DNA from 2 places in the Mesorhizobium sp. P2_E10 genome. Region 2 is predicted to be linked to the other one. Evidence: predicted binding sites of a transcription regulator. Region 2 holds the regulator's gene; the other holds the start of a gene.
What was found. Region 2 encodes HrcA, which represses chaperone genes, less so after heat shock. Its sites were predicted from a motif close to GTTAGCACTCNCNNNNNGNGAGTGCTAAC; they were not measured.
Positions count from the first base shown of each region.

Region 1: a site for HrcA is predicted at 1,845-1,873, ahead of AC1D0N_RS11390 (co-chaperone GroES). Genes of this name have one in related genera too.

Region 1 is NZ_JBFUEK010000003.1:521,886-529,098, forward strand. Features, by position in the region: gene groL (chaperonin GroEL) at 1-1,410, opposite strand, end outside; gene AC1D0N_RS11390 (co-chaperone GroES) at 1,460-1,792, opposite strand; gene AC1D0N_RS11395 (hypothetical protein) at 2,041-2,304, shown strand; gene AC1D0N_RS11400 (DUF1488 family protein) at 2,301-2,567, shown strand; gene AC1D0N_RS11405 (DUF6500 family protein) at 2,627-2,851, opposite strand; gene AC1D0N_RS11410 (hypothetical protein) at 2,919-3,110, opposite strand; gene AC1D0N_RS11415 (hypothetical protein) at 3,158-3,370, opposite strand; gene AC1D0N_RS11420 (DUF3168 domain-containing protein) at 3,605-4,012, shown strand; gene AC1D0N_RS11425 (hypothetical protein) at 4,186-4,485, shown strand; gene AC1D0N_RS11430 (response regulator transcription factor) at 4,593-5,258, shown strand; gene AC1D0N_RS11435 (ATP-binding protein) at 5,305-6,681, shown strand; gene AC1D0N_RS11440 (hypothetical protein) at 6,812-7,213, shown strand, end outside.
Region 2 is NZ_JBFUEK010000001.1:59,851-67,063, reverse strand. Features, by position in the region: gene AC1D0N_RS00350 (LysE family translocator) at 1-354, opposite strand, end outside; gene AC1D0N_RS00345 (PQQ-dependent sugar dehydrogenase) at 424-1,773, opposite strand; gene AC1D0N_RS00340 (hypothetical protein) at 1,868-2,065, opposite strand; gene hrcA (heat-inducible transcriptional repressor HrcA) at 2,146-3,231, opposite strand; gene rph (ribonuclease PH) at 3,440-4,156, shown strand; gene AC1D0N_RS00325 (VOC family protein) at 4,171-4,581, shown strand; gene rdgB (RdgB/HAM1 family non-canonical purine NTP pyrophosphatase) at 4,581-5,228, shown strand; gene hemW (radical SAM family heme chaperone HemW) at 5,240-6,403, shown strand; gene AC1D0N_RS00310 (low molecular weight protein tyrosine phosphatase family protein) at 6,409-6,732, shown strand; gene AC1D0N_RS00305 (hypothetical protein) at 6,768-6,953, opposite strand; gene AC1D0N_RS00300 (hypothetical protein) at 6,961-7,146, opposite strand.

The sequences.
Region 1 (7,213 bases), on a different contig from region 2:
GGAGAGCTTGCCGACGACGATCGAACCTTCGACGCCGGAATTCTCGGCGATCTGGCGGATCGGCGCTTCCAGTGCCCGCAGCACAATCGAGATGCCGGCATTCACATCGGCATTGGCGCCGGTCATCCCGTTGAGCACCGACCTGGCGCGCAGCAGTGCGACACCGCCGCCGGGAACGATGCCTTCTTCAACCGCCGCGCGCGTGGCGTTCAGTGCATCGTCGATGCGGTCCTTCTTTTCCTTGACTTCCGACTCGGTGACGCCGCCGACACGGATGACGGCAACGCCGCCCGACAGCTTGGCGAGACGCTCCTGCAGCTTTTCCTTGTCGTAGTCCGAGGTGGTTTCCTCGATCTGCCCCTTGATCTGCGAGACGCGCGCCTGGATGGTCGCCTTCGGGCCGGCGCCGTCGATGATCGTCGTCGTGTCCTTCTCGATCAGCACGCGCTTGGCGCGGCCGAGCATGTCGATGGTGATGTTTTCCAGCTTGATGCCGAGATCCTCGGAAATCATCTGGCCGGCGGTTAGCACGGCAATGTCTTCCAGCATCGCCTTGCGGCGATCGCCGAAGCCCGGCGCCTTGACGGCCGCAACCTTGAGTCCGCCGCGCAGCTTGTTGACGACCAAAGTCGCCAGCGCTTCGCCTTCGACGTCCTCGGAGATGATCAGCAGCGGCTTGCCGCTTTGCACGACGGCTTCGAGGATCGGCAGCAGCGCCTGTAGATTGCCGAGCTTCTTTTCATGGATGAGGACGTAAGGATCCTCCAGCTCGACGCGCATCTTCTCGGCATTGGTGACGAAATAGGGCGAGAGATAGCCACGGTCGAACTGCATGCCCTCGACGACGTCGAGCTCGGTGTCGGCGGTCTTGGCTTCCTCGACGGTGATGACACCGTCATTGCCGACCTTGTCCATCGCCTTGGCGATCATGGCGCCGACGGTGGCGTCGCCATTGGCGGCGATCGTGCCGACCTGCGCGATCTCTGCCGACGACTTGACCTTCTTGGCACGCGCCTGGATTTCCTTGACCACGGCGGTCACGGCAAGGTCGATGCCGCGCTTGAGGTCCATCGGGTTCATGCCGGCGGCAACGAACTTGGCGCCTTCGCGCAGGATCGAAGCGGCCAGCACCGTGGCGGTGGTGGTGCCGTCACCGGCGAGGTCGTTGGTCTTCGAGGCCACTTCGCGCACCATCTGCGCGCCCATGTTCTCGAACTTGTCGGCAAGTTCGATTTCCTTGGCGACGGTGACGCCGTCCTTGGTGATTCGCGGCGCCCCATAGGCCTTGTCGATGATGACGTTGCGGCCCTTGGGACCGAGCGTCACCTTGACGGCATTGTTGAGGATTTCGACGCCGCGCAGCATGCGGTCACGGGCATCGGTGGAGAATTTGATTTCCTTGGCAGACATGATTTTTCATCCAGTTCGTTTGGAGAGCAGCAAGGCATGGACAGCGTCGTCAGGCGGCTTTCTTGGTCGCCACGGTCTTGTCGATGGTCTCGCTCTTGTCGATGATGCCCATAACGTCGGCTTCCTTCATGATCAGAAGGTCCTCGCCATCGATCTTGACCTCGGTTCCGGACCATTTGCCGAACAGGATGAAGTCGCCGGCCTTGACGTCGAGCGCAATCAGCGCACCGCTTTCGTCGCGTGCGCCCGGCCCAACGGCGATCACTTCGCCTTCCTGCGGCTTTTCCTTGGCATTGTCGGGGATGATGATGCCGCCCTTGGATTTGGTGTCGCTTTCCGCGCGCCTGATGACGACGCGGTCGTGGAGTGGCCGAAATTTCATGGGAACTTCTTTCTGGGGCCGGCATAGGCGGCCGCTACCCCCATATAGGCCCGTTGGCACTCGATAGATAGGAGTGCCAAAAATTAATCGCGGGATGATAGAAATATTGGATAGTATTATTCGACCGGTTCAATTCCGGGAATTCGAAGACCGCAAAATAATCCGAAAATTGAAATTTCGCTTCCGAGTGCCTATTTTAGCGGGGAAACGCATTTTCACATTCTCGCGTCAAAAAGGAGATTTCGTCCATGGCTGAAGTCGCTCAAACGATCATGGAAAAAGCTGAGGCACGCTTCGTAGACAAGCAGAAGAAAACCGCCGAGCGCAGCAAGGCGACTGCCGAATATATGTCCGAGGCGAGGCTCCGCGTCATCAAGACGGCCAGGCTGCGCGAATTGCGGTTGGCCAAGGAAGAGGCCGACCGGGTGGCGGAAGCCTTGAACCCGACGCCGAAGAAGAAGCGGGCGGCAGTCAAGAAAGCCGTCGCCGCACCAAAGGGAGAGAAGTCATGAGCCTTACATTTCCCAACCGAAGCCGCAGCTATGACGAGGCGGGCAAGCGTATTCGCTTTGTCGGCCATGACGGCATGTTCCAGATTTCCTTCTCTGTCACCGCCGATGCCATCTCGAAGGCGCCATCGGGGACGGCGACCTCCGAGGCCACCTATCTGGCGGCCTTCGACACGGCGTCCAGCTCCATCCATGACATTGCCAGGAACGCCTATGCGCGCACCCGCAGGAGCATGTATGTGCTGACCGCGGCTGATTTCGGCTAATGCCCGTCGCCCAAAACTGCGCAGCGGTTTTGGGATAACGACATGTATGAAATCTAGGATCAGCCGGCGTCCATCTCCTCGACCATGGCCCGTATCTTTACGGCCCTTTCAAAATGGTCGAGCCGGTGGGTTCTGATCCACCATTCTGCGGCTTCCATGAGAAGTTCGGGATCGTCGTTCCTGTTTGCAAAGAACGCATAGAACGACAGGCCGACGCCGGCGCCTTTCTCCGCGATCTTGCGGTCGCAGACTTCCAGGACCTTCTGTTTCAGGCTCGGTCTCACGGCAATCCCCTGTCTGTAGAACATTTAGCCGATGCGCACCCTTCGGCGGTAATCCGCCCGGCTACGATCAGGTCCCGCGGTCCGCCTTCGCCCGCCGCTTGACGTCTCGGCTGTTCAGCCGGTCGACCGTCGCCTCGGCGTCACGCATGTCCATGCCGACCATCACCTGGTGCTTGAGCTCGACGGGCTGGCCGGTGAAAATATCGAAAATGGTCCAGCTGCCAGGCTGCTCCATGCGCAGTGCGTAGCGGTTTGCCATGCTGACGTCCTTTGATTGCCACGTTCGAGCGACCGACGTCGCCGGCGTCAGGCCTTGGTGATGAAGAACACCGCCGCCAGCACAACGACTGTCCAGACCACCACGGACAGCTTCAAAACCAGGCCACCATGTGCAGACAGGGCCGCCCGCAGGCTGGTCATCGTCTTCTCTAGTCCCTTCGACGCGGTCGGCGCGGCAATCACGACCGGCGCCTTGACCCCGAGTCTTCCGAAGACAGGCAGCACCGATGGCTCGCGCACGAAAATGACCTCGACTGTTTTGGAGAAGACCAAGCGCCGTCATAGCACCGTTTTTCAAACACCTTGCATACCAAATAAAAACCAGCTTGGCCGTAAGGGGCGCCGCTGCCGCCAAGGGCCGCACATGACGACCGGGGTGATCTAGCGCCGGAACATCAGCGCGGTTAGGCTGGAACGAGAAAACGTTGACGGGTGCGCAGCCTGTTCAACTGCGAAGGGCGAGGGGAATGACGAATGACGGCGCCCGGCGATTTGCAGCAGGCCTTGTTCCAGAGATTGAAAAGCGATGCGCCGCTGTCGGCGCTGTTGGCTGGCGCCGGCCTGCTTGAGCAGGCAACCGACAACGTCGCCTTTCCCTACGTGACCTGCGGCCTGACCAGCGCTTTTGATTGGGACACTGGCGCCGATAACAACGCCGATCAGCTGGTGACACTGCATGTTTGGTCAAAGGCCCATGGCGAAGCCGAGACGCTTGCCATCATGGACCGCATCAAGGCGCGCCTCGCCGACGCGGCGCTGGTCATCGGCCCGCGTGGCCAGACACGGCTGTCACTGGAATTCGCCGAGGCCCGTTATGACGAAGATCTGGCCGTCAATCATGGGCTGCTGCGCTTTCGCGCCATCACGCGGGAAGACGCCTGAGCGCTTTCAATATCGGTGAAACGGAGTCTAGACTGGACTTACGCCGGTTTCACCGGGTTGGGCGGTGAAATCTCAGGTTGAATGTCTCGCGTTGCAAGGGGTGTGGCGGGCATGTTTTCAGTAGCCTTCACCGTTCATTTCACGTTCAGCACCGATGCGTTACAACGCTGACCATGACAACGCTTCGCTCCCATCTCCGAACCGCGACACTGGCGCTTTACGCGGCCGGACTGTTTGCGTCGCAGGCGACCGCGATGCAGGTCGCCATGCCCGCGCAGGTCCAGCCGATCGTATTGGCCGCGTCCGACTGCTACGCGATCGGCCAGCAGGTTGCCGAGCAGAGCGGTGGCACGCTGGCCAAGGCGTCGCAGTCGACGCGCGGCGGCCAGCCGGTCTGCGTCATCGTCGTGCTTGTCCCGGGCAAGGACGGACAGCGCCCGCGCCGTTCCGAAATCATCGTTCCGCAGAACTGACCCGATCTTCCATCCTACTGGCCTCCGTTTCCCAGGCTGCTGGAATCGGCCTATATCTGAGCCCAACGCTTCAACAGGCCAACTCTTCAACAGGTATCGATCCCCGCATGCGCGTACTCGTGGTCGAAGATGACAAGGATCTCAACCGGCAGATATCGGATGCGCTGGTCGACGCCGGTTATGTCGTCGACCGCGCCTTTGACGGCGAGGAAGGGCATTTTCTTGGCGACACCGAACCCTATGACGCCGTCGTGCTCGACATCGGCCTGCCGCAGATGGACGGCATCAGCGTCGTCGAGCGCTGGCGTCGCGGCGGCCGCAAGATGCCGGTACTGATCCTGACGGCGCGCGATCGCTGGAGCGACAAGGTCTCCGGCATCGACGCCGGCGCCGACGACTACGTCACCAAGCCGTTCCATATCGAAGAGGTGTTGGCCAGGGTCAGGGCGCTGATCCGGCGCGCCGCCGGCCATGCCTCATCTGAATTGACCTGCGGGCCGCTGCGCCTCGACACCAAGGCTTCCAAGGCCGACGTCAACGGCGTGCCGCTGAAGCTGACCTCGCACGAGTTCCGCCTGCTTGCCTATCTGATGCATCACATGGGCGAGGTGGTCTCGCGCAACGAGCTGGTCGAGCATCTCTACGACCAGGATTTCGACCGCGATTCCAACACTATCGAGGTTTTCGTGGGCCGGCTTCGCAAGAAAATGGGCATCGACATGATCGAAACCGTGCGTGGCATGGGCTATCGCATGCGCGAACCGGAGGCGTAAGGCGGAACCTCTTCCTACAAAGCTGGCCGCCTCAAAAGCGCTTTCAGTGCGGTTCTGGCCGCGTTCGCTGGCGTTTCGCGTCATCGCCTTTTCCACGGTCTGGGCGATCCTGACGCTTGTCGTCATCTTCACCCTCATCACCACGCTCTATCGCCAGGCCAGCGAGCGTGGTTTCGACAGCCTGCTTTCGGCGCATCTGTTCAACCTGATCGGCTCCGTCGGTGTCTCCGAAGGCGGGCAGCTGACCGGCGCCCCCGACCTTGGCGATCTCCGTTTCTCGGAACCGAATTCAGGCTGGTACTGGTCGGTGGAACCGGCCTCGGAGGGCGTGCATGGCGACCTGCATTCGTCCTCGATGACCAAGACCATCCCATCGCCGAGCATCGCCGAAGTCCCCTTCAATGCCAGCTTCCAGCGCAGCTATGCGAGCGAAGGCATCAAGGGCGAGGCGGTGGAAGTGTTCGAGAGCGAATTCGTCCTCGATTCGAAAAACCGTGCGGCGCGCTTCCGCGTCATGGGCAACCAGAGCGAGCTTGAACAGGAGATCGGCAGCTTCCAGCGCCGTCTGTTGACCTATCTCTCCCTATTCGGCGTCGGCATGATCGCCATCAACGCCATCGCCATCCTGCTTGGCCTGCAGCCATTGCGCCGGGTCCGCAACGCGCTCGCCATGGTACGCGAAGGTACGGCGCAAAGGCTCGACGGCCGCTTCCCGGCCGAGATCGAACCGCTCGCCAACGAAACCAACGCGTTGATCGAGAACAACAAGCGCATCGTCGAGCGCTCGCGCACACAGGTCGGCAATCTTGCCCATTCGCTGAAGACGCCGCTGGCGGTGCTCATCAATGAGGGCCGGGCACTCGGCGGCGCCAAGGGCCAGCTCATCGCCGAACAGGCGGCATCTATGCAAAAACAGGTCGACCACTATCTGCAGCGGGCCCGTGTCGCCGCGCAGCGCGACAGCGTCGTCTACCGCACGCCGGTGGCGCCCCTGGTCCAGCGCATGGTGCGCGTCCTGCAAAAGCTCAATCCACAGACCAGCCTCTCGCTGTCCTTGCCGGCCTCCGACATCGTCTTTGCCGGCGAGCGCGAGGATCTGGAGGAATTGCTCGGCAATCTGCTCGAAAACGCAATGAAATGGGCAAAAAGCGCCGTCGCTATCACCGTCAGGCCGGTCGCCGGCAAGGACGGCGCGGCAAACCTGTTCGAGATCGATATCGACGATGACGGTCCGGGCATTCCCGAAGACAAAGCGCGCGAGGCGCTGAAGCGTGGCCGGCGCCTCGACGAGACAAAGCCGGGGACGGGGTTGGGACTTGCCATTGTCGCCGACCTCGTCAACGAGTATGGAGGCGTTCTGGCGCTGGAACGGTCCGTCATGGGCGGGTTGAAGGCGGTGGTTCGATTGCGGAGCCTTCAGTGATACTTTTGCAAGCGGCTGCGTGCAGCCAAATTTCCGACAAATATCAATACTATGGCCACATCAGCTTTCCGATGACGCGGCCCCCGGCTCATCCACAGCAGGCTCTAACTCAAGAAAACCGGTTGTTGGCATGAAGATTCGCGTCGCGCTCCTTTCCGCACTGCTCGCCGTTTCAGGCTGCGGGACGCTGGGCAAGGGCAGTGGCCCGGACATCACGGTCACCGAGCCGCCGGCGACGAACCCTCCGTCCGGCGCCAAGGTCACGGCGACGATCATCTCGGCCATGGCCGGCGGCCTGGTTGGCGGATCGATCGGCTCTGGCCTCAGCGACGCCGAAAAGCGCAGTGCGCTGGAGGCGGAATACAAGGCGCTTGAATATACGGCGAGCGGCCAGAAGGTGACGTGGAAGAGCGACCGGACCGCCCATTACGGCGAAGTCGTCGCCGCCCAGCCTTATCGTGTCGGTTCGCAGGACTGCCGGCAGTATACGCACACCGTCTTTGCCGGCACCGCCGGCGCCACCGCGCGCGGA
Region 2 (7,213 bases):
GGTGAGGCCGGCGATGAAGCTGGACAGCAGTCCGCCCTTGCCCTTTTTCGCCTCGACCGTTTCGGGTGTGATGCCGCTGGTCCAGAAGCGCCAGCCGAGGAAGGCGAGATAGGCGACGCCGAGCCATTTGATGGCCAGGAAGACCATGCCAAAAGTCTGGGCGACAAAGGCGAGGCCGAGCACCACGGCGGTGAGATAGGTGAGGTCGCCAAGCATCAGCCCGAACGACATGGCCAACGACGAGCGGAAGCCTGAGCCGAGCGCCCGCGCCACAAGTGCTGTGACGCCGGGGCCGGGAATGGCGGCGGCGATGCCGAGAGCGGCGCTGTAGGCGAGGAATCCGGTAAGGGTCATGCGACAGCTTTAGCGCAAAGCCGGGGGAGGGTGAATTCCCTCAAGGCAGGATTCGATTGCACCAGTGGGTCAGGTCCCACCATAGGTGATGCGCCAGATGGTGCCGCTGCCATCCTCGGTCAGGATCAGCGCGCCATCCTTCGCCACCGCCACGCCGACCGGGCGGCCCCAGACCTCGTCGTCGGAGATGACGAAGCCGGTGATGAAATCCTCATACTCGCCGGTCGGCTTGCCGTCCTTGAACCGCAACCTGACCACCTTGTAGCCGGTGCGGATGCCGCGGTTCCACGAGCCATGCAAGGCGACGAAGGCATCGCCCTGATAGTCGGGCGGAAAATTCCCGCCGGTATAGAATGCAATGTTGAGCGGCGCCGAATGGGCCTGCATCAGCACGTCGGGAATGGTCGCCTTGCCGGCGAGGTCGAGGCGCTCGCCCTTGTGGCGCGGATCCTCATTGTTGCCGATATAGTACCAGGGCCAGCCATAGAAGGCGCCGTCCTTCACCGTGGTTGCATATTCGAACGGCACATTGTCGCCAAGCGCGTCACGCTCGTTGACAACGCACCACAGCGCGCCGGTGGCCGGCTGCACCGTCATGCCCGAACAATTGCGCAGGCCGGTTGCGACGATGCGGCCATTCTTGCCTTCGGGGTCGAAGGCCAGCACATCGGCGCGACCATCCTCGGCGCCCCAGGCAGCGCCCAGCGGCATCGACTTCGCCCAGGCGTCCAGGCCGCCCTTCGGTCGCTTGCCCATGCCCTCGGCGACATTCGAACCGGAACCGACCGAGAGATAGAGCGTCTTGCCATCCGGCGAGAAGGCGATGTCGCGGGTCCAGTGGTGGCTCGAAGGAATGTTGGCGACGACGGTTTCCGGCTGGCCGGAAGCCTTGAGGTCGCCGTCGCGATAGGCAAAGCGAACGACGCTGTTGCTGTTGGCGACATAGACCCATTGCGGACTGTTGCCTGGCGGATAGAAGGCGATGCCGTAGGGCTGGGTGAGGCCGTTGGCGAAGATCGCTTCCTCGGCAGGCTTGGCGCTGCCCTGCGTGAGGCGATAGACGCGGATCTGGTTGGCCCTGCTGTCGGCGACGAACAGATCGCCATTGGGCGCGACGCGCACGACGCGCGGGCTGGCGATGCCCGATGCGATCATCTCGGCCGAAAAGCCCGACGGCAGTATCGGCTTGGCGCCTTCCGGCCGGTCTGCCAGACCGGCGCCATTGGATGCGGATTCGGTAACGAAGGGCGCCGGCAGATCCTCAGGCCGGATCAGGCGCCGCACGCCCGGCCTGTCGTCCCTCCAGTCGCCAAAGGCGGCTTCACCTTTCAGCAACGGCTGATCCGCCTGCTGGGCAAATGCCGCCGTGGCGAAAAACAAGGCGACGGAAATGGCCGTCAGACCGGCATATCGGATCATGCTGACCTCAAGGCTTGGCTTCGAAGCGTTTGAACGAGCCGGCCCGACAGTCGTTCCGCCTCAACGTTGAGCGCGCGGAAATGGTATCGGGAGATCAGCTCCCGGCGGCGTAGAAATCGTCGTCGAGGCGCTTTTCCAGCTCAACCAGGTCGGCCGGCAGCGGCAGGCCCATGGCCCGCATTTCCCTCAGCTTCTCGCGCAGCTGTTCCTGCACCTCATGCTGATCCTCCGGCTGGTTGACCATCTCTTCGAGCAACAGGCTGATCTGCGCCTTGATCTCTTCGAAAGCCATTGTTTTTCTCCTTGCGCAGCCTTGCCATGAGCTGTGTTGAGATTCAGGTCAGGCCGACCTCACCTGAATACCAATACACCTCAGCGTAGCATGCGCGATATCAGCTGCGCCGTATAGTCGACCATCGGCACGATGCGGGCGTAGTTCAGCCGGGTCGGGCCGATGACGCCGAGCGCGCCGATGACGCGGGCGTCCTTGTCGCGATAGGGCGCAACGACCAGCGACGAACCCGACAGCGAAAACAGCTTGTTTTCCGAGCCGATGAAGATGCGCACGCCGGAGCCTTCCTCGGCGAGGTCGAGCAGCTGGATCAGCCCGTCCTGCGTCTCCATGTCCTCGAACAGATGCCTGAGCAGCTCGATCTCGGCGTGGGCGGTGACATTTTCCAGCAGATTGGCGCGACCACGCACGATGAGGCGCGCCGGCAGGCCGCTGTCGGCGCCGGCCCAGACCGCCAGGCCTTTTTCGACCAGATCCTGCGACAGCGTGTCGAGCGCCGCCTTGGTCTCTTCCTTGATGCGGGCGATCTCGACCCGCGCCTCGGCCAGCGTGCGGCCGCGGATGTGGGCGTTGAGGAAGTTGGAGGCTTCATGCAATTGCGAAACGGTGACGCCGGCGGGCAGGTCGATGACACGGTTTTCGACATCGCCATTCTGCGACACCAGCACGGCCAGCGCCTTGGTCGGCTCGAGCTGGATGAATTCGATGTGCTTGAGCGCCACTTCGTTCTTGGCGGTCAGCACCAGGCCGGCGCCGCGCGACATGCCGGACAGCATCTGGCTGGCTTCTGTCAGCATGTGCTCCAGCGTCGCGCCCGAGCCGGAGGCGCGCACCTGCGCCTCGATGATGCGGCGCTCTTCGTCGGAAAGGTCGCCGAGTTCCATGAAGGCATCGACGAAAAAGCGCAGCCCGGCCTGGGTCGGCAGGCGTCCGGCCGAAATGTGCGGGGCATAGATCAGGCCGAGATGCTCGAGGTCGCTCATCACGTTGCGGATGGTGGCCGGCGACAGCGACGATGGCAGGATGCGCGACAGGCTGCGTGAGCCCACAGGCTCGCCGTCCTTCAGGTAGGAATCGACGATGCGCCGAAAAATATCGCGCGAGCGCATATCGAGCGACTGCAGCGCGGGCGACAGCAAACTGGGTTCGGCGACTGCCTTGGTCATTCGAGCCAAAAACCTCCGGCTAAAGGATATAGACCTCACCGGCGCCCGCGCAACCCGGTCTCTGTGCCAGATCACCCGGTGTCCGTGCCAGATCCGGTGTCCGTGTCAGACCGCCCGGTGTCTGTGTCCGGCCATTTTCCTTTGCGCCATAGGCCCCATGCGGTTACAAGCCGGCCACGATTCCGAAAAACATAGGAAAACAGCCTGAATGCGCCCTTCCAAACGCCAATTCGACGAAATGCGCGCCATCTCCTTCGAGCGCGGCGTCTCCAAGCACGCCGAAGGCTCGTGCCTGGTGAAGTTCGGCGACACGCATGTGCTGTGTACGGCGAGCCTTGAGGAGAAGGTGCCGGGCTGGATGCGCAACTCCGGCAAGGGCTGGGTGACGGCCGAATACGGCATGCTGCCACGCTCGACCGGCGAGCGCATGCGCCGCGAGGCGTCCGCCGGCAAGCAAGGCGGCCGCACGCTGGAAATCCAGCGTCTGATCGGCCGCTCTTTGCGCGCCGTGGTCGACCTGCAGGCGCTGGGCGAACAGCAGATCACCGTCGACTGCGATGTCATCCAGGCCGACGGCGGCACCCGCACCGCTTCGATCACCGGCGGCTGGGTGGCGCTCTACGACTGCCTGCGCTGGATGGAAGCGCGGCAGATGGCCAGCGTCGCCAAGGTGCTGAAGGATCATGTCGCGGCGATCTCCTGCGGCATCCATGACGGCCAGCCGGTCATCGACCTCGATTATGTCGAGGATTCCTCGGCCGGTACCGACGCCAATTTCGTCATGACCGGCAAGGGCGGCATCGTCGAGATCCAGGGCACGGCCGAGGGCGAGCCTTTTTCCGAGGATCAGTTCGCGGCGCTGATGGGCTTGGCCAAGAAAGGCATCCAGCGGCTGGTCAGCCTGCAGCAGATGGCTGTGGCGTAACCTTCGGCTTCACGATGACCCCCGCCGCCATCCTGGAATCAGCCCTCTACGTCACCGATCTGGCGGCGGCCGAAGCGTTCTACACCGACATCCTCGGCCTCGATCTGCTCGGCAAGGTCGACGGCAGGCACATTTTCTTCCGCTGCGGTTCCGGCGTGCTGCTGGTCTTCAATGCCGAGGCGACGAAAGTCCCGCCGGCGCCCGATGCGCGGCTGAAGGTGCCGCCGCACGGCACGGTTGGCGACGGCCACCTCTGCTTTGCGGCAAGCGCTGCCGAGATCGCCCGCTGGAAGGCGCATCTCGAGGCGAAAAAGATCGCCATCGAAAGTGAGTTCGAATGGCCGCAAGGCGGCCGCTCGATCTATATTCGCGACCCCTCGGGCAATTCGATCGAATTCGCCGAGCCAAGAATCTGGGGCCTTTGATGCATTCTCTCGATGGCAAGAAGATCGTCGTTGCCAGCCATAATGCCGGCAAGCTGCGCGAATTCGCCGATCTGATGGGGCCGTTCGGCTTCGAAGCGAAATCGGCCAAGGACTATGGCCTGCCGGAGCCGGACGAGACCGGCACCACGTTTGAGGAAAACGCCTACATCAAGGCGCTGGCCGCGGCCAAGGCGACCGGCCTGCCGGCGCTGTCGGACGATTCCGGCCTGTGCGTCGATGCGCTCGACGGCGCGCCCGGCGTCTACACCGCCAATTGGGCCGAGACGCCGGATGGTTCGCGCGACTTCGGCATGGCCATGCAGCGCACCGAAGTGGCGCTGCAGGAAGTCGGCGCGGCTCTGCCGGAACAGCGCAAGGGCCGCTTCGTCGCCGTCATTTGCCTGGCCTTTCCCGACGGCGATGCCGAGTACTATCGCGGCGAGGCCGAGGGAACGCTGGTGTGGCCGCCGCGCGGCGAGCTCGGCTTCGGCTACGACCCGGTGTTTTTGCCCAATGGTTTCGACAAGACTTTTGGCGAGATGAGTGCCGAGGAAAAACACGGCTGGAAGCCCGGCCAGCCGACCGCATTGTCGCACCGCGCCCGCGCCTTCCAGAAATTCGCCCAAGCGCGACTTGGTTCGGAATGATTGGGTCCGGCATGACCATGCCCCTCGACCGCAGCCCCGGCTTCGGCGTCTACATCCATTGGCCGTTCTGTGCGGCCAAGTGCCCGTATTGCGACTTCAACAGCCATGTCCGCCACCAGCCCGTCGACCAGGAGCGTTTTGCCCGCGCCTTCGAGACCGAGCTCAAGACCATGCGCGAACGCACCGGACCGCGCGACGTCACCAGCATTTTTCTCGGCGGCGGCACGCCGTCACTGATGAAACCGGAAACGGTGGTGGCGGTGCTGGACGCGGTGGCCAAAAACTGGACGGTGCCCGATGGCATCGAGGTGACGCTGGAAGCCAATCCGTCCTCGGTCGAGGCGGAGCGCTTTCGCGGCTATCGCGCGGCCGGTGTCAACCGGGTGTCGCTCGGCGTGCAGGCGCTGAACGACAAGGATTTGCGTTTTCTCGGCCGCTTGCACAATGTCGATGAGGCGCTGCATGCGATCGGGCTGGCGCGCGAAATCTTTCCGCGGCTGTCGTTCGACCTGATCTATGCGCGGCCCGGCCAGACGCCAGAGGCTTGGGCATTGGAGCTCGAACAGGCGATCGGCCACGCCGCCGACCATCTGTCGCTCTATCAGCTGACGATCGAGGAAGGCACGCCGTTCCACGCGCTGCATGCAGCGAAGAAATTCGCCATTCCCGACAATGACCACGCCGCCGACCTCTATGCGCTGACGCAGGAAATCACCGCGGCGCACGGGCTGCCGGCCTATGAGATTTCCAACCACGCCCGGCCGGGTGCCGAAAGCCGGCACAACCTGACCTACTGGCGCTATGGCGAATATGTCGGTGTCGGCCCCGGCGCGCATGGCCGCTTCATCGAAAACGGCCGCCGCACAGTCACGATCGCCGAGAGAATGCCGGAGACCTGGGCCAATCTTGTCGAGGCCAAGGCTCATGGCGTCACCGGTGGCGAAATCCTGACCCGTTCGGAGGAGGCCGACGAGTTCCTGTTGATGGGCTTGCGGCTCGCCGAAGGCATCGACCTGTCGCGCTACGAAGCGTTTTCCGGACGCAGCCTGTCGACGGCGCGGCTGACGGTGCTGCAGGACGAAGGGCTGGTGGCGCCGATCGGCAATGCAAGGCTGCGCGCCACGGCCGCCGGCATGATCGTGCTCGACGCCGTGGTGGCGGATCTGGCGAGATAACCCCTTTGAAAAACGTGCTCTTCGTCTGCAGCCAGAACCGCTTGCGCAGCCCGACTGCCGAGCAGGTGTTTTCCAAGCGCCAGGATATCGAGGTCGCATCGGCGGGAACAAACCACGATGCCGACACGCCGCTGACGCATGAGCTGGTGGCGTGGGCCGACATCATCTTCGTCATGGAGAAGGCGCACCGCACCAAACTGCAGAAGAGATTTAGGGACAGCCTGAGCAAGGCCCGGGTGATCTGCCTCGACATCCCCGACGACTACGAATTCATGGATCTGGAGCTGATTGATCTGCTGAAGGCACGGGTGTCCAGGTATCTGGGCTAAGGCGTTCTAGAACCGCCATTCCGTGCATATGGCGCCTAGGCGTCGTGTTTGTGGCGGCGTTTGGTGCGGTCTTTTTCGGCAAGCGCCTCCCCAGGCCGGACCTGCTTGGCAGTGCCCTTGTCGCGGCGGATATGCTGGTCGGCAATAGGATGCGGCGGGACGCCTTCCCTGGTGGTTTTCGTTTCAAGACGGGTGATGAAAATATCGAAGCGATTGGGCATCGTCCGGTCAGTGCTCCGTCGTGCTGTCGGGTTCGTTGTCGGAAAGCCTGATCTCCGCTGCCGGCGCGCGCGGGACAGGCTTTTGCGACTGTCTGTTGCCTTTTTCGCTCGGCACGCTGTCCTTCGGCGCGGCAAAGCGCTTGCGGCCGGCATAGTAGGGCTCGAAAACGTCCTGGATCTTCAGGCTGTCCATCCTGTCCTCCTCCTCAGAGACTCAGGGGGTAAATTCGCCGGGCTTGGTTTCGTTCCCCACTGTGGCA